DNA from 3 places in the Bradyrhizobium sp. Unk1 genome. Region 1 is predicted to be linked to each of the others. Evidence: predicted binding sites of a transcription regulator. Region 1 holds the regulator's gene; each other region holds the start of a gene.
What was found. Region 1 encodes PhoB, which activates phosphate uptake and scavenging genes when phosphate is short. Its sites were predicted from a motif close to TGTCATNNANCTGTCAT; they were not measured.
Positions count from the first base shown of each region.

Region 2: AC5ZFO_RS43605 (RNA degradosome polyphosphate kinase) is a predicted target of PhoB. The motif match lies at 2,130-2,146, and genes of this name have one in related genera.
Region 3: AC5ZFO_RS32725 (DUF2278 family protein) is a predicted target of PhoB. The motif match lies at 3,969-3,985, and genes of this name have one in related genera.

Region 1 is NZ_JCAMOP010000037.1:38,812-45,896, reverse strand. It holds gene AC5ZFO_RS35545 (aspartate aminotransferase family protein) at 1-911, opposite strand, end outside; gene AC5ZFO_RS35540 (GcrA family cell cycle regulator) at 1,368-1,880, shown strand; gene phoB (phosphate regulon transcriptional regulator PhoB) at 1,983-2,690, opposite strand; gene phoU (phosphate signaling complex protein PhoU) at 2,705-3,421, opposite strand; gene pstB (phosphate ABC transporter ATP-binding protein PstB) at 3,433-4,254, opposite strand; gene pstA (phosphate ABC transporter permease PstA) at 4,251-5,096, opposite strand; gene pstC (phosphate ABC transporter permease subunit PstC) at 5,101-6,090, opposite strand; gene pstS (phosphate ABC transporter substrate-binding protein PstS) at 6,234-7,085, opposite strand, start outside.
Region 2 is NZ_JCAMOP010000064.1:10,981-18,065, forward strand. It holds gene purM (phosphoribosylformylglycinamidine cyclo-ligase) at 1-607, opposite strand, end outside; gene AC5ZFO_RS43595 (CDP-alcohol phosphatidyltransferase family protein) at 762-1,304, shown strand; gene AC5ZFO_RS43600 (P-loop NTPase family protein) at 1,398-2,075, shown strand; gene AC5ZFO_RS43605 (RNA degradosome polyphosphate kinase) at 2,220-4,412, shown strand; gene ppx (exopolyphosphatase) at 4,428-5,930, shown strand; gene AC5ZFO_RS43615 (PepSY-associated TM helix domain-containing protein) at 6,037-7,085, opposite strand, start outside.
Region 3 is NZ_JCAMOP010000031.1:54,151-61,235, reverse strand. It holds gene AC5ZFO_RS32755 (enoyl-CoA hydratase/isomerase family protein) at 1-231, opposite strand, end outside; gene nthA (nitrile hydratase subunit alpha) at 352-975, shown strand; gene nthB (nitrile hydratase subunit beta) at 972-1,631, shown strand; gene AC5ZFO_RS32740 (nitrile hydratase accessory protein) at 1,631-2,008, shown strand; gene queC (7-cyano-7-deazaguanine synthase QueC) at 2,158-2,871, opposite strand; gene mazG (nucleoside triphosphate pyrophosphohydrolase) at 2,998-3,852, shown strand; gene AC5ZFO_RS32725 (DUF2278 family protein) at 4,046-5,068, shown strand; gene hflX (GTPase HflX) at 5,147-6,526, opposite strand; gene hfq (RNA chaperone Hfq) at 6,538-6,786, opposite strand; gene ntrX (nitrogen assimilation response regulator NtrX) at 7,035-7,085, opposite strand, start outside.

The DNA.
Region 1 (7,085 bases):
TGCACGTGATCGAAGAAGCCGGGCTTGAGCATGACGTCGAGCACGGCGTTGGCAGCCGAGATCGCGAGCGGATTGCCGCCGAAGGTCGAGCCGTGCGAGCCGGGCCCCATGCCGGCAGCCGCGTCCGCGGTCGCCAGCACCGCGCCGATCGGGAAGCCGCCGCCAAGCGCCTTGGCCAGCGACATCACGTCAGGCGTGACGCCGGTGCGGCGATGCGCGAACAGATCGCCGGTGCGGCCCATGCCGGTCTGCACCTCGTCGAACGCGAGCAGCAGACCCTTCTCGTCGCAGAGCTGGCGCAACGCCCTCAGGAAGGCGGGCGTTGCCGAACGCACGCCGCCCTCGCCCTGGATCGGCTCAATCAGGATGCCGGCGGTCTGCGGACCGATCGCCTTCTTGACGGCTTCGATATCACCATGCGGGACCTGGTCGAAGCCGTCCATCGGCGGGCCGAACCCCTCGAGATATTTTGCCGAACCGGTCGCGGCGAGCGTTGCCAGCGTGCGGCCGTGGAAGGCGCCTTCGAAGGTGATGATGCGGTAACGTTCCGGATGCCCCTTTGAGAAGTGATGATGGCGGACCAGCTTGATCACACCTTCCAGCGCTTCAGCGCCGGAATTGCAGAAGAACACGAAGTCCGCGAAGCTTTCATTGCACAGACGCGCGGCAAGCTTCTCGCCGTCCGGGCTCTGGAACAGGTTCGACATGTGCCAGAGTTTGGTGGCCTGCTCCTGCAACGCCTTGACCAACGCAGGATGAGCATGGCCGAGCGCATTCACCGCCACGCCCGAGGTGAAATCGAGATAGCGATCGCCGTTGGTCGCAATCAGCCAGCAGCCTTCGCCGCGCTCGAAACCGAGGTCGGACCTGGCGAAAACGGGGAGCAAGTGCGGCGCTGCGCTGTTAGTCATGACGATCACTTGAATGTTGCGGACGGTGTGAGCGTGCATTGCGCAACGCACCATTGACCGGCCCGGAAAACGAAACGTGCCGCCTTTTAAGGGCGGCACGCACGACTATCTTATGCCTGGTGAAACCGGTGTCAATGCCGCCCGGAAAGCCTCGCGAAACGCAGAATCCGTAGTCTTGCGGTGTCGATTTTGCGTATTTCCGCCACGGAACATGTGGAAGCGAGTCGGCGGACTCTTGCGCGTGAGTCACGCCATATTGTAGCGTTTGGCTTGTCAGATACGACATCTCGTGCAGCAGTTCTGATCCTCTAAGTCCTCATGTACCGGCGTAAGCGTTCGGGCGCATCTGGCGCGCCCGGCGAGCCTTAAGGGATTCTGGCGGCACGGGTTTTTCGAAGCTTAGGCATTCGCCGTGCGGCCGCCAGGATGGCAGGCGCCGGCGAAGGAAAGGGTGCAATGACCGTTTTGACCTGGTCGGATGATCGCGTCGAGCAGCTGAAAAAGCTCTGGGAGGCCGGACTTTCGGCCAGCCAGATCGCCGCTGAACTCGGGAATGTGACCCGCAATGCCGTGATCGGCAAGGTGCACCGGCTCGGCCTGTCGGGCCGCGCCAAGAGCCCTTCATCGGCAGCGCCCCGGCCGCGCAAGGCGCGCCCCGCCCAGCACATGATGCGGGTGACCCGCCCGATCGCGCGCGGCAACACCGCGCTGGCGCAGGCCTTCGAGGTCGAGGTCGAGGCCGAACCGGTCACCTACGACAACGTCGTGCCGATGAGCCAGCGGCTGTCGCTGCTGGAGCTGAACGAGGCCACCTGCCACTGGCCGGTCGGCGATCCCTCGAGCCCGGATTTCTTCTTCTGCGGCGGCAAGGCGCTCTCCGGCCTGCCCTACTGCGCCCAGCACTCGCGCGTGGCGTATCAGCCCGCGGCCGATCGCCGTCGCGCGCCGGCGAAGCCGGGTCCGCGCTGAGTTAGCTCCAGACAACCTTGTCCCGGCACAGGGCTGGGACGATCGAGCAAGAAAAAAGCGCGCCACCCGGCGCGCTTTTTGTTTGCTGGCTTGCGGCGGACCCTACGCCTGCTCCGCCTTCGCAAAGCGATCGTCCAGTGCGTAGCCCGCGCCGCGGACGGTGCGGATCGGGTCCTGCTCGCGGCCGAGATTGAGCAGCTTGCGCAGGCGGCCGATATGGACGTCGACGGTGCGCTCGTCGATGTAGATGTCACGGCCCCAGACGCTGTCGAGCAGCTGCTCGCGCGAGAACACGCGGCCGGGATGCTCCAGGAAGAACTCCAGCAGGCGATATTCGGTTGGACCGAGATCGATCGGCCGGCCCGAACGCGCCACGCGGCGCTTGTCGCGGTCGAGCTCGATGTCGCCATAGGCGAGCACCGTGGCGAGCCGCTCCGGGCTGGCGCGCCTGAGCAGGCCCTTCACGCGTGCCAGCAGCTCCGGCACCGAGAACGGCTTGACGATGTAGTCATCGGCGCCGGTCGCAAGGCCCCGCACCCGCTCGCTCTCCTCGCCACGCGCGGTGAGCATGATGATCGGGAGCTGCTTGGTCTCGGGCCGGGTGCGCAGCCGCCGGCACAGCTCGATGCCGGAGAGGCCCGGCAGCATCCAGTCGAGCACGATCAAATCGGGGATGTGCTCCTTGAGGCGGGTGTCGGCATCGTCGCCGCGCATCACCGTCTCGACGTCATAGCCGTCGCCTTCGAGGTTGTAGCGGAGAAGCTCGGTGAGAGCTTCCTCGTCCTCAACCACCATAATGCGTGCGCCCATGGTGTCGTCGCTCCTTAAGTGTTCGGGACCGTCGTGGCGAAGGTCGTCATGTCGCCCTTCGGCCGCTTGTCGGTGATCGCCTGGCCCTCGATCATGTAGAACACGGTCTCGGCGATGTTGGTGGCGTGGTCACCGATGCGCTCGATGTTCTTGGCGCAGAACATCAGATGGATGCAGAACGAGATGTTGCGCGGATCCTCCATCATGTAGGTGAGGAGCTCGCGGAACAGCGAGGTGCAGATGGCGTCGACTTCCTCGTCGCCCTTCCACACCGCCATCGCCGCCGGCAGATCGTGCGCGGCATAGGCATCCAGCACCGACTTGACCTGCTGCTGCACGAGGTCGGTCATGTGCTCCAGGCCGCGGAACAGCTTGAGCGGATGGAAATCGGTCTCCAGCGCCGCGACGCGCTTGCCCATGTTCTTGGCGAGGTCGCCGATCCGCTCGAGATCGGTCGCGACGCGCATGGCGCCGACGATCTCGCGCAGATCCACCGCCATCGGCTGGCGGCGCGCGATGGTGAGCACGGCGCGCTCCTCGATCTTCTTCTGAAGCGCGTCGAGCTCGGCGTCGATGGTGACGACACGCTGGCCGAGCGCGACGTCACGGCGGATCAGCGCGTCGACGGAATCGACGATCATGCGCTCGGCGATGCCGCCCATCTCGGCGACCAGGCGCGTGAGCTCCTGGAGGTCGGTGTCGAAGGCCTTTGCGGTATGTTCAGAACCCATGTTCCGTCTCCTCAGCCGAACCGGCCGGTGATGTAATCCTGCGTGCGCCGGTCGGTCGGCGACGTGAAGATCTTGCTGGTGTCGTCGAACTCGATCAGCTCGCCGAGATACATGAAGGCGGTCTTGTCGGAGACGCGCGCCGCCTGCTGCATGTTGTGGGTGACGATCGCGATCGTGTAGTTCTCGGACAGCTCCTGGATCAGTTCCTCGACCTTCGCGGTCGAGATCGGGTCGAGCGCCGAGCAGGGCTCGTCGAACAGGATCACCTCGGGCCGCACCGCGACCGTGCGGGCGATGCAGAGGCGCTGCTGCTGGCCGCCGGAGAGCGACAGGCCGGAGGCGTTGAGTTTGTCCTTGACCTCGTTCCACAGCGCGCCGCCGCGCAGCGCCTTCTCGACGCGGTCGTCCATCTCGGACTTCGAGATCTTCTCGTAGAGACGGATGCCGAAGGCGATGTTTTCGTAGATCGTCATCGGGAACGGCGTCGGCTTCTGGAACACCATGCCGACGCGGGCGCGCAGCAGATTGAGGTCCAGCTTGGGGTCGAGGATGTTGGTCTGGTCGAGCATGAGCTGACCGGTGACGCGCTGGCCCGGATAGAGGTCGTACATCCGGTTGAAGATGCGCAGCAGGGTGGACTTGCCGCAGCCCGACGGACCGATGAACGCCGTGACGCGGTTGGTGCCGAGCGCCAGATTGATGTTCTTCAGCGCGTGGTGCTCGCCATAATAGAAGTTGAGGTTGCGCACCGTCACCTTGGCCGGGGCTTCGGGCAGCACCGGCGCCTGGGGCAGGCCACCGGCCGCGCTCATCGATACGGAAAGCTCACTCATTTTGCGGTCCTCTCGGCGCCAAGGATGCGCGCACCAATATTCAGGGCAAGAACGGTCAGGGTGATCAGCAGCGCGCCGCTCCAGGCAAGCTGCTTCCAATAGGCGTAGGGGCTCTGCACGAAGTTGTTGATGGTGACCGGCAGGTTCGCCATCGTCTTGTTCAGGCCGAGGCTGAAGAACTGGTTCGACAGCGCGGTAAAGAGCAGCGGCGCGGTCTCGCCGGCGACGCGGGCAGTCGCGAGCAGCACGCCGGTGATGAGACCCGATCGGGCGGCACGATAAGCAATGCGCTTGATCACCAGCGAGCGCGGCAGCCCGAGCGCGGACGCCGCCTCGCGCAGCGCGTTCGGCACCAGCAGCAGCATGTCCTCGGTGGTGCGCAGCACCACCGGGATGACGATGACGGCGAGCGCGAGCGCGCCTGCGATCGCCGAGAAGCCGCGCATCGGCACCACCACCGCGCCGTAGATGAACAGGCCGATGATGATCGAGGGCGCCGACAGCAGGATGTCGTTGATGAAGCGGATCACCGAGGTCAGGCGGTCGTTGCGGCCGTACTCGGCGAGATAGGTGCCGGCGAACAGGCCGAGCGGCGCGCCGATGCCGACGCCGAGCACGGTCATGATGATCGAGCCGACGATGGCGTTGCGCAGGCCGCCTTCGGTCGAGCCCGGAGGCGGCGTGTCCGCGACGAAGAGCTCCAGGTTCAGACCGGCGATGCCGTTGTAGAGCAGCGTGATCAGGATCAGCGCAAGCCAGGTGACGCCGAAGGCGGCGGCGCCCATGCAGAGCCCGCGAACAACGATGTCCTTGCGGCGGCGGCGTGAATAGATCGGGTTCATGGCGCTAGTTCCCCGCCTTCTTTTCCAGCCGCATCAGCATCAACCTCGCCGCTGCGAGCACGAAGAATGTCAGCACGAACAGCAGCAGGCCGAGCAGGATCAGGCCGGACTGGTGCAGGCCGTCGCTCTCGGCAAACTCGGATGCGATCGCCGCCGAGATCGTGGTGCCCGGGGCGAAGATCGAGGAGGAGATCCGGAACGAGTTGCCGATGATGAAGGTCACGGCCATGGTCTCGCCGAGCGCGCGGCCCAGCGCCAGCATGACGCCGCCGATGACGCCGACGCGGGTGTAGGGGATCACCACGCTGCGGACGACTTCCCAGGTGGTGCAGCCGACGCCGTAGGCGGCTTCCTTCAGCACCGGCGGCACCGTCTTGAACACGTCGACCGAGATCGAGGTGATGAAGGGCAGCACCATGATCGCGAGGATCAGCGCGGCGTTGAACAGGCTGAGATAGGACGGGGGACCTGCGAAGATGGCGCCCAGCACGGGGACGCCGTCGAAGATCTTGATCATGAAGGGCTGGAAGGTGTTGGCCAGGAACGGGCCCAGCACGAAGAAGCCCCACATGCCGTAGATGATCGAGGGGATGCCGGCGAGCAGCTCGATCGCCATGCCGATCGGGCGGCGCAGCCATTGCGGGCAGAGCTCGGTGAGGAAGATCGCAATGCCGAGACCCACGGGAATGGCAATCAGCATCGCGATGAAGGAGGTCACGAGCGTGCCGTACATCGGTCCGAGCGCGCCGAGCACCGGCGGATCGGCGGACGGCGCCCAGCGCTGCGTCCACAGGAAGGAGAGGCCGTATTCCTTCATCGCCGGGAAGGCGCCGACGATCAGCGAAATGATGATGCCGCCGAGGATCAGCAGCACCGAGATCGCGGAAAGCCGCGTGATCCAGTAGAAGGTGACGTCGCCGAGCTTGAAGGCGCTCAAGGCCTTGGCGCGGTCATACGGTCCGGCGTCGTCGATTATATCGCTCTGAACGGCCATCTCTGCCACGCCGATCCCCTGTGCCCGTTTGATATACGCTTGTTGTCGGTCTTGTTGTTGGTGTTGCGCTCCGGATGCGGCGCGAGGCCGATCCGGAGCGGAGGTCTTGTGAGATTCCGGCGCCCAGTCCGGGACAAGAGCGCTTAGCTCTTGATCTCGGCAGCCCAGGTCTTCTCGATCAGCTGGACGACCGGGTCCGGCATCGGGATGTAGTCGAGCTCTTCAGCCGCCTTGCCGCCGCTCTTGAAGGCCCAGCGGAAGAACTTGATGGCTTCCTGCGAGGCTGCCTTGTCGGTGGCATCCTTGTGCATGAGGATGAAGGTCGCCGCCGTGATCGGCCAGGACTTGTCGCCGGGCTGGTCGGTCAGGATGACGTAGTAGCCGGGAGCCTTGGCCCAGTCGGCGTTGGAAGCCGCGGCCTGGAAGGCTTCGACCGTCGGCTGCACCGGCTTGCCGGCCTTGTTGACGAGACCGGTGTAGGTCAGCTTGTTCTGCTTGGCATAGGCGTACTCGACGTAGCCGATCGAGTTCTTGGTCTGGCTGATGTTGCCCGACACGCCTTCGTTGCCCTTGGCGCCGACGCCGACCGGCCACTCGACCGCGGTGCCCTCACCGACCTTGCTCTTCCAGTCCGCGCTGGCCTTGGAGAGATAGTTGGTGAAGTTGAAGGTGGTGCCCGAACCATCCGAGCGGCGGACCACGGTGATGGCGTCCGACGGCAGCTTCACGTTCGGATTGAGCTTCTTGATCGCGGCGTCGTCCCACTTGGTGATCTTGCCGAGATAGATGCTGGCCAGGGTCTCGCCGTCGAACACCAGCTCGCCGGGCTTCACGCCCTCGATGTTGACGACCGGAACGATGGCGCCCATCACCATCGGCCACTGGACGAGGCCGTCCTTCTCGAGCTGCTCGGCCTTGAGCGGCGCGTCGCTGGCGCCGAAGGTCACGGTCTTGGCCTGTATCTGCTTGATGCCGCCGCCGGAGCCGATCGACTG
Region 2 (7,085 bases), on a different contig from region 1:
CGATCTTGCGCACCAGGGAGAAGCCGTTGGAATGCACGCCCGACGAGGCAAGGCCGATCACGGCATCGCCCGCGGCGATGTCCTTGCGCGGCAACAAGGTACCGCGCTCGGCGGCACCGACGGCAAAGCCGCCGAGGTCGTAGTCGCCGTCCTTGTAGAGGCCGGGCATCTCCGCGGTCTCGCCCCCGATCAGGGCGCAGCCGGATTCGCGGCAGCCTTCGGCGACACCGGCGACGATCGAGGCGGTCGCCTCCGGGTCGAGCTTGCCGCAGGCGAAATAGTCGAGGAAGAACAACGGCTCGGCGCCCTGCACCACGAGGTCGTTGACGCTCATGGCGACGAGGTCGATGCCGATGCCGCCATGCAGGCCGGTCTCGATCGCGATCTTGACCTTGGTGCCGACGCCGTCGGTCGCGGCGACCAGGACGGGGTCCTTGAAACCGGCCGCCTTGAGGTCGAACAGGCCACCGAAGCCGCCGATCTCGGCGTCGGCGCCGGGCCGCGCGGTGGCGCGCACCATCGGCTTGATCAGATCGACCAAGCGGTTGCCCGCGTCGATATCGACGCCTGAATCGGCGTAAGTGAGGCCGTTTTTGCGGTCGGTCATGCCCGATTTCCAGTGGGTTTGCGGCTGGTTACGTCGAATTCCGGGGACACGCAATGGCAAGCGTGGCGCCCCGCCCTATACTATGTAGATATCAACCGGTTCAGCCTCCACCGGGGCCGGATTCGAGGTCAGACCGGGTGCCGGGAAGCGCCGCGTGAGTATTCCGAATATCATTACCCTGGGCCGCATCATGCTGGTCCCGATCATCGTCTGGGCCATCGTGTCGAGCCAAATGGAGGTGGCGTTCGCCGTCTTCCTGATCGCCGGCATCAGTGACGCGGTCGACGGCTTTCTGGCCAAGCGCTTCAACATGACGAGCGAGCTCGGCGCCTTGCTCGACCCGCTCGCCGACAAGGCCCTGCTGGTCTCGATTTACCTGTCGCTCGGCATCTGGGGCGACATCCCGCGCTGGATCGTGATCCTGGTGGTGTCGCGCGACATCATGATCGTCGCCGCCGTGATCGTGTCCTGGCTGTTCGACAAGCCGGTCGAGATGAAGCCGTCGAAGGTGTCGAAGCTCAACACTGCCGCCCAGGTGGCCTATGCAGCGCTGGTGCTGGCCTCCCTCGCCTTCGGCTTCAAGCCGTCGCCCTATGATATGATCCTGATGGGCCTCGTCACGGTCTTCACGCTCTCGTCCGTGTCGCTCTATCTCGTCGAGTGGCTACGGCACATGAGTACGATCGAGGCCAAATGAGCCGGGATACGGCCCCGCAAAAGGCCAACTCCCGCTCGATGAAGTCGAATCTCTTCAAACTAAGCCGGCGTGCCGGCACGGAGCACAGCAAGCGTGGCAGGCCGCGTTCATCCCCGACAATTGGCGTTCTCGCTTCCGCACGCGGAGAGCCTCAGCCGGGATAATTTCCTCGAAGGCCCCGCCAACGAAGCCGGTCTTGCCCTCATCGATGCCTGGCCTGAATGGCCGAACCGGATCATGTGGCTGGCCGGCCCGGAAGGAAGCGGCAAGAGCCATCTCGCCGCGATCTGGGCCGAGGCTTCCGGCGCCCGCTCGACCACAGCCAGTGGGCTGACCGCCGAAAACGTCCCTGGCGCGCTCGCCACCGGCGCGCTGGTGGTCGAGGATCTCAGGGCAAAAGAGTTCGACGAGCGGGCCCTGTTTCATCTGATGAACCTCGCCCGCGAGGATGGGGCCTACCTGCTCTTCACCGGCCGCGAGGTACCGGCGTCGCTCGAGATCGAGCTGCGCGACCTGCGCTCGCGGCTGCGCGCGGTGCCTGTGATCTCGCTGCTGCTGCCCGACGACCAGCTCTTCCGCGGCCTGATCGTCAAGTTCTGTGCCGACCGCCAGCTCGCCGTGGATGAGAGCGTGGTCAGCTATCTCGCCACCCGCCTGGAGCGGTCTTCGGCGGCCGCGCGGGAGGCCGTGGAGCTGCTCGACAGCGAGGCCCTGCGCCTCGGTCGCCCCGTCACGCGGGCCCTGGCCGCCGAGCTGCTTCGGGACGCCTGACCCCTCCACCGAGGCTCCAAGGCCGCTTGACGCGGCGCAGCGGCGGAACATCAATGTCATCGAAACGTCATCGGACTAACACATGCTCCCGCCGGTTTTGCGCATAAGTCGCAAATTGGGGCGAACTGGATGGATCGACTTCTGATGGACTCTGCGCAAGCTGTTGAAATTAAAGAGAAAACCCCGGAGACCGAGGGCCTGCCGGCGATTGCCTCGAGCCCCGAGCGCTTCATCAATCGCGAACTCTCCTGGCTGCACTTCAATCGCCGCGTTCTGGAGGAAGCAGTCAATCCCAGCCACCCCATGCTGGAGCGGGTGCGATTCCTGTCGATTTCAGCGAATAACCTCGACGAATTCTTCATGGTCCGCGTCGCCGGCATCAAGGCCCAGATCCGCGAGGGCATCGCCGAGCGCAGCCCTGACGGCCTGACGCCGTCCGAGCAGCTCGCGCTGATCAACCGCACCGTCTCGCAGCTTGCCTCTGACCAGCAGGCGATCTGGCGCGACCTGCGCGGCACGCTGGCCGACGTCGGCATCGTGCTGGTCGACGGCAAGGACGTCACCAAGGCGGAACGGTCCTGGATCGAGGACTACTTCCTCAACAACGTGTTTCCGCTGCTGACCCCGCTCGCAATCGACCCGGCTCACCCCTTCCCGTTCATTCCGAGCCTCGGCTTCACCATCGCGCTCCAGCTGACGCGCGCCGCCGACGGCAAGCAGATGAACGCGCTGATTCGTATGCCCGGCAAGATCGACCGCTTCATCCGGTTGCCGGCCGAGGGCAAGGTCGTGCGGCTGATCTCGCTCGAGCAGGCGACCGGGCTGTTCATCAACCGCCTGTTCCCCGGCTACAATCTCCACGGCCAGGGCGCCTTCCGCATCATCCGCGACTCGGAGCTCGAAATCGAGGAAGAGGCCGAAGACCTCGTCCGCCTGTTCGAGACCGCACTGAAGCGCCGCCGCCGCGGGTCGGTGATCCGGCTCGAGATCGACGGCAAGATGCCGGAGGAGCTGCGCAACTTCGTGCAGCACGCGCTGTCGGCCGCCGACGACGAGGTGTTCCTGGTCGACGGTGTGCTCGCCATGAACGAGCTCTCGCAGCTCACCCGCCTCGACCGGCCCGATCTCGAATTCACCCCGTACGTGCCGCGCCATCCCGAGCGCGTGCGCGAGCACGGCGGCGACATCTTTGCCGCGATCCGGCAGAAGGACCTCGTGGTCCACCATCCCTACGAATCATTCGACGTGGTGGTGCAGTTCCTCCAGCAGGCCACGCGCGACCCCGACGTCGTCGCGATCAAGCAGACGCTCTACCGCACCTCCAACAACTCGCCGATCGTACGCGCGCTTGCGGAAGCCGCCGAAGCCGGCAAGTCCGTCACCGCGCTGATCGAGCTGAAGGCGCGCTTCGACGAGGAGGCCAACATCCGCTGGGCCCGCGACCTCGAACGCGCCGGCGTGCAGGTCGTCTACGGCTTCCTCGAACTGAAGACGCACGCGAAGCTCTCGATGGTGGTGCGCCGCGAGGGCGGCGGCCTCACCACTTACGTCCACACCGGCACTGGCAATTATCACCCCGTCACCGCACGCATCTACACCGACCTCTCGTACTTCACCTCGGATCCGACCATCGGCCGCGACGCTGCGCGCGTGTTCAACTTCATCACCGGTTATGCCGCGCCGAGCGATCTGGAAAAGATGGCGGTGTCGCCGCTGACGTTGCGCAAGCGCATCATCGAACACATCCAGGGCGAGACCGCGCATGCGCGGCATGGCCGACCCGGCGCGGTCTGGATGAAGATGAATGCGCTGGTCGACCCCGACATCATCGACGCGCTCTACGAGGCCTCGCAAGCCGGCGTCCAGGTCGAGCTCGTCGTGCGCGGCATATGCTGCCTCAGGCCCGGCATTCCAGGCCTGTCGGAGAACATCCGCGTCAAGTCGATCATCGGGCGCTTCCTGGAACACGGCCGAATCTACTGCTTCGGCATGGGCCAGGGCCTGCCGAGCGCTAAAGCGGCTGTGTATATCTCCTCGGCCGACATGATGCCGCGCAACCTCGACCGCCGCGTCGAGGTGCTGTGTCCGCTGCAAAATCCCACGGTGCATCAGCAGGTTCTCGAACAGATCATGGTCGCGAATCTGAAGGACAATGAGCAGAGCTGGCAATTGTTGCCGGATGGGTCGTCGACGCGTATGAAGACCGCGAAGGGCGAGGAGCCTTTCAACGTCCACAACTACTTCATGACAAATCCGAGTCTATCTGGCCGTGGAAAGTCGCTCAAGGAATCCTCGCCGCGCCGTCTCACGCGCCGTAATGAACGTCATCAATCTTGATCCGGGATCGAGGACGTGAAGCGGCCGCGTAAGCGCGGCTCGAGCGTCGCGGTCATCGATATCGGTTCCAACTCGGTCCGTCTGGTCGTCTACGAGGGACTGACGCGGAGCCTCATTCCGATCTTCAACGAGAAGACGCTGTGCGGCCTCGGGCGCGAGGTGCAGAGCACGGGCCTGCTTGCGCCCGATGCCGTCGACAAGGCGCTGACCTCGCTGAAGCGGTTCCGGGCCCTGTGCCGCGTCATGCAGGTCGGTCGCGTGTTTGCGATTGCGACCGCAGCCTGCCGCGACGCCTCCAACGGCCCCGACTTCATCGCGAAAGCCGAGCGCATCTGCGCCGTGAAGATCGAGATCCTGTCGGGCCCGCGCGAGGCGCGGCTGTCGGCGCTCGGCGTGATCTCCGGCATCCATCATCCCGACGGCATCGTCGGCGATCTCGGCGGCGGCTCGCTCGAGCTGATCGACGTGCGCAAGAACAGCGTGCGGAGCGGCGTGACACTGCCGCTCGGCGGCCTCGCGCTGCAGGACCTCGCGCACAAATCGCTCAAGCGCGCCGACCGTATCGTGCGCGAGGAGCTCGACGAGGTGCCGCAGCTCACCGCCGGCCGCGGCCGCACCTTCTACGCCGTCGGCGGCACCTGGCGCGCGCTCGCACGCATCCACATCATCCAGAGCGGCCATCCGCTCCAGGTGATGCACGGCTACTCCATTTCCGCAGCTGAAGCGCTCGACTTTTCGCGACGTCTCCGCCGGCTTGCGGCCGCCGACATGCTGGCCGACATCGAGATCGTCGCCGATGCCAGGCGCCCGCTCCTCACCTATGCGGCGCTGGTGCTCGAGCACATCATCCGCGTGGCGAAACCCAAGTCCATCGTGTTCTCGACCTTCGGCGTGCGCGAGGGCCTCTTGCACGAGAAGCTGTCGGAATCCGAGCGCAACAAGGACGGGCTGATCTGCGCCGCGGAAGAGCTCAATCAGCTGCTGTCGCGTTCGGCAAAGCACGCCCGCGAGCTGATCGCCTGGACCGACCGCCTCGCGCGCGTGGTGAAGCTGCGCGAGACCGAGGAGGACCGCCGCTTGCGCCACACCGCGTGCCTGCTCTCCGACATCGGCTGGCGCGTGCATCCCGACCATCGCGGCGAGCAGACGCTGAGCCTGGTCGTCAACGGCAATTTCGGCGCAATCACCCACACCGAGCGCGCCTTCGTCGGCCTGTCCGTGTTCTACCGCTATGCAGGCCTGAGCGAGGAGAACCAGCCGCCGGTGACCATGCAGGAGCTGCTGACACCGGCCCAGCTCGAACGCGCCCGTCTGCTGGGCGCGGCGTTCCGCGTCGCCCATCTGATCTCGGCGGCACGCCCGGGCGTGCTGCCGGCCACGCATTTCCGCAGCCATGGCCGCAATCTGATGCTGGTGTTCGAGCACCGGCTCGTCGACCTCGTCGCCGACCGCGTCGGCAGTCGCTTCCGCGCCCTCGCCCGCCTGATCGGCCGCTCCGGCTCGATCGTGCGGCGCTAGAGCATGATCCGGAAAAGTGCGCAGCGGTTTTCCGAAAAGATCATGCTCAAACAACAACCTAAAGCGCGATAACGATTCATTCCAATCTCATCGCGCTTTAGACCAGCTAGCCGGTCCTGATCCTCCCCGGACGTTTCTTGAGCCACATGATCCCGCCGCTGATGAACAGGGCGAGAGGTGCGAAGCCGGCTGCGAACACCAACAGGCGTCCGATCAGTCCGAACGCCGCACCGTTATGGATCCAGAGCTGTTCGGCCATATAGCGATCCCCCATCGACATCGCGGATGAAGTGCGATCGTGCACCACCGCGCCACTCCATGGATCGAGCCAGATCGCCCCCCGGGCACGTACCGCGGGATCAGCACCCGCGGCCCGGAACTGCACCCGCCACGTGTTGCGCGTTTCGGTCGGCGGGCTCAGCATGGCAACCGCCAGGCCCGGCTTAACCGCTTGCGCGTTCCGCATGATCGCATCGGGTGATAGCGGCGGTGTCCCCGTGGGGGGCGGCGCTTCGATCCGCGGCGACGGATCGGCCGTCGGTTGCGACACAAGGCCAACGATGGGACGCACCACGTCGGGAAAAATGATCCCGACGCCGGTCATCGAGATCGCCGTGAGCGCGAGCAGCGCCCAAAAGCCGGCCGTGCCGTGGACGTCGAAAACAAATCGAAGTAGCGAAACATCCCGGCGGACCGACACCGATCGCCAGAATCGACCCGGCCTCGGCCACCACAGGATGAGGCCTGACATGGCCAAGCCGAGCAGCATGAACCCGGCAACGCCGACCAGCTCTCTGCCCCACCACTCATAGAGCAGCAGCGTGTAGTGCAGACGATAAACCTTGAGGGAGAACGCGTTGATGTAGTCACGCCGCCCGAGCACCTTCCCGTTCGAAGGATCGACCATGGTCGTCCAACGATTCGGGTAATGGCCTGCCGCAGTTTCGTGCGCATGTATCACGACCCAGACCGGCCAGGTCCGATCTGGCGCCAGGATCGTGGCAATCGGCGCGGGATCCGCTGTCGCGGCGGCGCGCATCACCTCGCTCAGCGTAATCTTTCGTTCGCGACCGGCGGGAGTGTAAAGCGCCGGGTTCAGGGCGGCATCGATTTCCCGATAGAAGACGATGAAGCTACCCGTGAGGCCGATCAGCA
Region 3 (7,085 bases), on a different contig from region 1:
CGAGCGCCCTTCGGCGTCTTTCAAGTCGAAGCCGGCGCTGAAGGCGCTGGTGCTGCCCGTCAGAACCACAACGGACGTTGCGGCATCATCCTCGAAGCTGCGCGCGGCCGCGGTGAGCTGGCGCAGCGCCTCCGGCGAGAGCGCGTTGATGCCGTCGCCGCGGTCGAACCGCACCACCGCAATCCGCCCCTCCGGTCCGAGCCCCTTCTCGATCTTCACGAAGTCCGTCACCAATGTCTCCCTATCCGCTTCGCTGCGAGGCTAGCCTACATCTGGCCTCACGAATATGGGACCCGGTTGCGCCCCAGCGCATACTCGACAGGCAGGGACCATTGCGCCTATCTTTGCGCCATGAGCCACGATCACGACCATCATCACGACCATTCCGAGTTGTCGGAGACCGAGCTGCGCGTGCGCGCACTCGAGACGATCCTGACCGAAAAAGGCTATGTCGAGCCGGCCGCGCTCGACGCCATCATCCAGGCCTATGAGACCAGGATCGGACCCCACAACGGCGCGCGCGTCGTCGCCAAGGCCTGGACCGATCCGGCGTTCAAAAAGGCGCTGCTGGAGGACGGCTCGAAGGCCATCGGCACGCTCGGCCATGTCAGCCGCGTCGGCGACCATCTCGTCGTGGTCGAGAACACGTCGCAGCGGCACAACATGGTCGTGTGCACGCTGTGCTCCTGCTACCCCTGGGAAATGCTGGGGCTGCCGCCGGTCTGGTACAAGGCAGCGCCCTATCGTTCGCGCGCGGTGAAGGACCCGCGCGGCGTGCTCGCCGATTTCGACGTCGCGCTGCCGAAGGACATGGAAATCCGAGTTTGGGATTCCACCGCCGAGACCCGCTTCCTGGTGCTGCCGATGCGCCCCGCGGGCACCGAAGGCTGGAGCGAGGAACAGCTCGCCGAGCTCGTCACGCGCGATTCCATGATCGGCACCGGCTTTCCCAAAACGCCTGGAGCGCCGTCATGAATGGCGTCCACGACATGGGCGGCATGGACGGTTTTGGCAAGGTCGAGGCCGAGCCGAACGAGCCGATGTTTCACGAGGAGTGGGAATCGCGTGTTCTCGCCATGGTGCGCGCGATGGGCGCGGCGGGCGCCTTCAACATCGACACCTCGCGCTTCTATCGCGAGACGCTGCCGCCGCACGTCTATCTTTCGAGCTCCTACTACAAGAAATGGTTTCTCGGGCTCGAGGAGATGCTGGTCGAGAAGGGCTATCTCACCCGCGATGAGGTCGCCGCCGGGCACGCGATGCAGCCTGCAAAGGCGCTCAAGCACGGCAAGTTCGACCTCGCCAATGTCGAGCGCGTCATGGTGCGCGGCAAGTTCGGCCGCCCTGCTCCAACCCCGGCAAAATTCAACATCGGCGATCGCGTCCGCGCCAGGAACATTCATCCGGCCACGCACACACGGCTGCCGCGTTATGTGCGCGGCCATGTCGGCGTCGTCGAGCTGAACCATGGCTGCCACGTGTTTCCGGATTCGGCGGCGATGGAGCTCGGCGAAAATCCGCAATGGCTTTACACGGTCGTCTTCGAGGGCCGCGACCTCTGGGGCGCGGACGGTGATCCGACCTTGAAGGTGTCGATCGACGCCTTCGAACCCTATCTGGACCCGGCGTGATGAGCAGCCCGGCTGCGGCCGCCGCGACGGCGGCCATTCCGAGCATTCCGCGCGATGACGACGGCCCGGTGTTCCGCGCGCCCTGGGAAGCGCATGCGTTTGCGATGGCGCTGACGCTGCACGAGCGCGGCGTGTTCACCTGGCCGGAATGGGCCGCAGCCTTGGCCTCCGAGATCAAGCGCGCGCAGGCCGCCGGTGACCCCGACACGGGCGAGACTTACTACATGCATTGGCTCGCCACGCTGGAGGGACTCGTCGCGCGCAAAGGCGTCGCATCGATGGAGACGCTGCACCGCTACCGCGACGCCTGGGATCACGCCGCCGACCGCACGCCGCACGGCAAGCCGATCGAGCTGCGGGAAGAAGATTTTCGGTAGTTCGGTAGGAGGCACGCTCGTGCCAAGCCCTCCGCTGTCATTCCCCGCGAAAGCGGGGAATCCAGTACGCCGCGGCCTCTCGACTCAAGCACGGTCTCTGGGATACTGGATCACCCGCTTTCGCGGGTGATGACACCGAATATCTGGCCTCAGCGTCCCGCCGCAAACTCCCGCCATCCCTTCGCCCGCAAACTGCACGCCGGGCACTCGCCGCATCCGTATCCCCACTCATGCTGCGCGCCGCGTTCGCCGAGATAGCAGGTGTGCGAATGCTCGCGGATGAGATCGACCAGTCCTGCGCCGCCGAGGTCGTGGGCGAGCTGCCACGTCGCCGCCTTGTCGATCCACATCAGCGGCGTATGCAGCTCGAATTGCCTGGCCATGCCGAGCGAGAGCGCGGCCTGCATGGCGCGGATGGTGTCGTCGCGGCAATCGGGATAGCCGGAATAATCGGTCTCGCACATGCCGCCGACGATGTGGGTGATGCCGCGCCGGTAGGCCAGCGCCGCGGCGAAGGTCAGGAACACCAGATTGCGGCCGGGCACGAACGTGTTCGGCAGGCCGTCGGCGCCCATCGCGATGGCGACGTCGCGCGTCAGCGCTGTCTCGGACACGGCCGCCAACGTCGGGATCGACAGCGTGTGGCTCTCGCCGAGCCTTGCGGCCCAGTCTGCGCGCAGGCCCTTGATGCCGTCGAACAGCCGGTCGCGGCAGGCAAGCTCGATGGCATGGCGCTGGCCATACTCGAAACCCAGCGTCTCCACGCGCGCAAAGCGGCTCAGCGCCCAGGCGAGGCAGGTGGTGGAGTCCTGCCCGCCGGAAAACAGCACCAGCGCGGTTTGTGATGAAAATGCGTCACTCATGGCCCGCGCTTTAGCACCTCGCCAATCTGCCGCCAATCGGTGGAAATCGGCCTGTTCCGCCGCGCCGCGCTGGGAACGGCGGGCTGGTTTTGGCATAAGGCTTTGGAGCCAGGAGACTGCCGCGCAATGACCCCTTCCCGTGACATTTCCCGCCTGATCGAGATCATGGCGGCGCTGCGCACGCCGGTGACCGGCTGCCCCTGGGACCTCGAGCAGGATTTTGCGACGATCGCGCCCTACACGATCGAGGAAGCCTATGAGGTGGTCGAGGCGATCAGCCGCGGCGATCTCGACGATCTCAGAGAGGAGCTCGGCGACCTCCTGCTCCAGGTCGTGTTCCACGCCCAGATGGCTTCAGAACAGAATGCCTTTGGCTTTGGCGACGTCGTCGAGGCCATCACCCGCAAGATGATCCGGCGTCACCCCCACGTCTTCGCCGACAAGGACGGCAACCTCGCCGCCTCCCACGTCAAGGAGGTCTGGGACCGCATCAAGGCCGAGGAGAAAGCCGAACGTGCGGCGCGCAGACCGCCGGAGGAAACGCCGACGCACAAGTCGTTGCTCTCGGGCGTCAAGGCCGGCCAGCCCGCGCTGACGCGCGCGATGGAGCTCCAGCGCAAGGCCTCCACCGTCGGCTTCGACTGGAACGACCCGCGCGCGGTGCTGGCGAAAATCCGCGAAGAAGCCGACGAGATCGAGGCGGCGCTCGACCGCAACGACAGCGAGGGGCTGGCGGAAGAGACTGGCGACTTGATGTTCGCGCTCGTCAACCTCGCCCGCCACGTCGATGCCGATCCGGAGGCCGCGCTACGCGCGACGAATGCAAAGTTCGAGCGGCGCTTCGCCTTCATCGAGCGCGCGCTCGAGGCGCAGGGGCGGACGCTGGAGCAGGCGTCGCTGGCGGAGATGGACGCGCTGTGGAACGCGGCGAAGAGTGAGGCGAAACCGCTATCAGAGACTCGCTCGCAGGCCCGTCGCTAGCGTTGCGGCATTCTCCATAGGCGTACCCGCAAGGATCGACGCGGTCGCGAAGGAGATATAGGTCAGCATCTTTTCCCGAATGCAGCGAGGCGGTCATGGCGGATCGCAGTCAAGCCATGAAACCGTCACGACAAGCAGTCTAAAGTTGAGCAACGGAGCCCGCGCAGCCGAAACCCCACGTCAGGTGAGTGCGATGCCGCTAAAGCACTATTCGGTCCTCAAGGGACGCCCGATCGCGATGCGTTTCGGCACCGGCCAGTCGCCACACTATCAAGTCCATGTCGTGGCCGACAACGCGGATTTCCGCATCGCCGTGAATGTGCAGTCAGGCGACGGAAGCGAAGTCGAGTTCCTGGTGCGATCGCACTTCGTCCATCCGATCACCGACCATCTCGCGGTGCTGCCGGAGGGCCTGCACCCGCAGCCGCCGAAGCCGGCCAGCATCGCGCTGGACTTCATTCGCGGCAATCTGATGCAGCCGCAGGAGATGATCCCTCTGCCGCTGTCCGTGCCCGGACCGGACAATGACCTCAACGAGAAGCTCGACCAGTTCGTCCAGCGCGCGCTCTCGAACGAAAGCGCGATGGTGTACGCATTCGGTGAGACATGGGGGCCGGAAACCAAGGCGGACAATTATTTCGGCTTCCGGCCGGGTCGCGGCATCCACGACATCCATATGAATCAGGGAAATCCGATCGGAAGGTTCTCGGGCGACAACGGGCCGTGGCAAGACGGCGGGCTGGTGTTCGAATTCCCGGATCAGAAGCTATGGACGGCGGTCTTCCTCAAATTCCAGACGCAGGCCTGGCACACCGACGACAAGACCGGTGACCCCATCGATCTCGGCACGCCGACACAGCCGCCAGATCCGACCGCTCCTCCGACCGGGCAAATGCCTGACGGACTCGTGCGCATCATTGCTGCACTCGTCAACGCCGTGAAGACGCCCGAGCGGGAAGTCGTCACGCTGCTTAATACGGCCGATCGCGACATCGATCTCACCGGCTGGATGCTGGCCGACAAGCAGAAGAACAAGATGGCCCTGTCAGGGAAGATCGCAGCCGGGGGCACGCTCGCCGTCGTCGTGCAGAAGCCGATGGAATTGTCGAACCAGGGCGGCATCATTTCGTTGCTGGATGAGCGTGGGATCAAGGTCCACGGCGTCGCCTATACCAAGGCGCAGGCGAAAACTCCGGGCCTGACCATTCCATTCTAGCGTTACGCGTCTGAACCCAGAAACGCGGATATGGCCGATATCGCACGCAAGCCTGTCGGGCGCACCGCGCCCTTCGGATCACGCCACGCGCGGCACGGCATCGAACCGGTTCACCACGATATCCCGCTTGGTCTCGTCCACCCGTACGGTCATGTCGAAGCGGCCGTCGTGCAGCTCCTTCACCAGCACCTCGGAATTCCTGTGCAGCCAGCTGATGCCGGCGCCGTCGGCGGCGTCGATGGAGAGATCGAGCGTGGTGCGCTTTGCGGCGAGCCGTTCCTCGATCGCGGCGAGCAGCGCGTCGACGCCCTCGCCTGACACGGCTGAGACCAGCATCGCCGGATGATCTTCCGGTCTGCGCGCTGCGATATTCAGAAGCTCTTCGCGTTGCTCGGTGTCGTAACGGTCGATCTTGTTCCAGACCTCGATGATGCGGCCGCTATCGTCAGGATTGATGCCGAGCTGGCGCAGCACGGCGTCGACGTCGCTCTGCTGGGCCTCGGCATCCTCGTGCGAGATGTCGCGCACATGCAGGATGACGTCGGCCTCCAGCACCTCTTCCAGCGTGGCACGGAAAGCGGCGACGAGCTGGGTCGGCAGGTTGGAGATGAAGCCGACGGTGTCGGACAGCATCGCCTTGCCGCCATGCGGCAAAGTGAGCGCGCGTAGCGTCGGATCGAGTGTGGCGAACAGCATGTCGGCGGCCTGAACGTCGGCGCGGGTCAGGCGGTTGAACAGTGTCGACTTGCCGGCATTGGTGTAGCCGACCAGCGCAACCACGCGATACGGCACGCGCTGGCGGCCGGCACGATGCAGCCGCCGCGTCGCCTGCACCTTCTTCAGCTCGCCCTCGAGTTTCGAGATGCGCTCCTGGATCAGGCGGCGGTCGGCCTCGATCTGGGTCTCGCCGGGACCGCCCATGAAACCGAAACCGCCGCGCTGGCGTTCCAGATGGGTCCAGGAGCGAACGAGGCGCGAGCGCTGGTAGTTGAGATGCGCAAGCTCGACCTGGAGCGAGCCTTCCTTGGTCTTGGCGCGGCGGCCGAAGATTTCCAGGATGAGCCCGGTGCGGTCGAGCACCTTGGCGTGCAACTCCTTCTCGAGATTGCGCTGCTGGATCGGCGCCAGCGCGCAATCCATCACCACGAGCTCGACGTCGAGGCTCTTGGCCAGCGCGGCGATCTCCTCGACCTTGCCCTTGCCGATATAGGTCGCGGGGCGGATCTGGCTGATCGGCGCGATGATGGCATCGGCAATGACGAGGTCGATCGCGCGCGCGAGGCCGGCGGCCTCATCGAGCCGGGCCTCCGCGTCACGCTGAACATGGCTTTCCGATTGCGCATCGGCACCGCCCGCGCGCACACGCAAGTAGGGGCCGATGACAAGCACCCGCCCCGTCTGCTTCGCCCCTGCCGACCGCGGACGGTCGGCCTCCCCGTCGAAATTCCGGGGTTCCAATCAGGTCACTCTCAAGCCGGCTGATCCTCGCCGCCTTCGAACAACTGGATCGGAGCGCCCGGCATGATGGTCGAGATCGCATGCTTGTAGACAAGCTGCGAGTGACCGTCGCGCCGAAGCAGCAAACAGAAATTGTCGAACCAGGTCACGATGCCCTGGAGCTTCACTCCGTTGACCAGAAAGATCGTCAGTGGCGTCTTGGTTTTGCGAACGTGATTGAGGAAGGTGTCCTGTAGGTTTTGTGCGCGGTCTGCCGCCATTGTTTTTTTCTCGCTTTGAGTTTCTTTTTATTGCGCCGGTTGCGGCCCTCTTTGTGACATTCGGGGCCTCTTCCGGTTGCTATTCCTCATGAGATCCCCCTCGGAGGAACAGCGGTTCAATTAGAGGACAGGACGGGTTATTAGGCAAGCCGCTTCACGCGGCAGGCCACGCCCAATTGCCCCGAAAAACTACGGAAATCGATGATTTTCCTCGCGAATCCCTGAGGTGCGGCCGCGACGTCGCGGTGTCAGCCGACACCGAGCGCCTTCAGCTTCCGGTGCAACGCCGAACGTTCCAT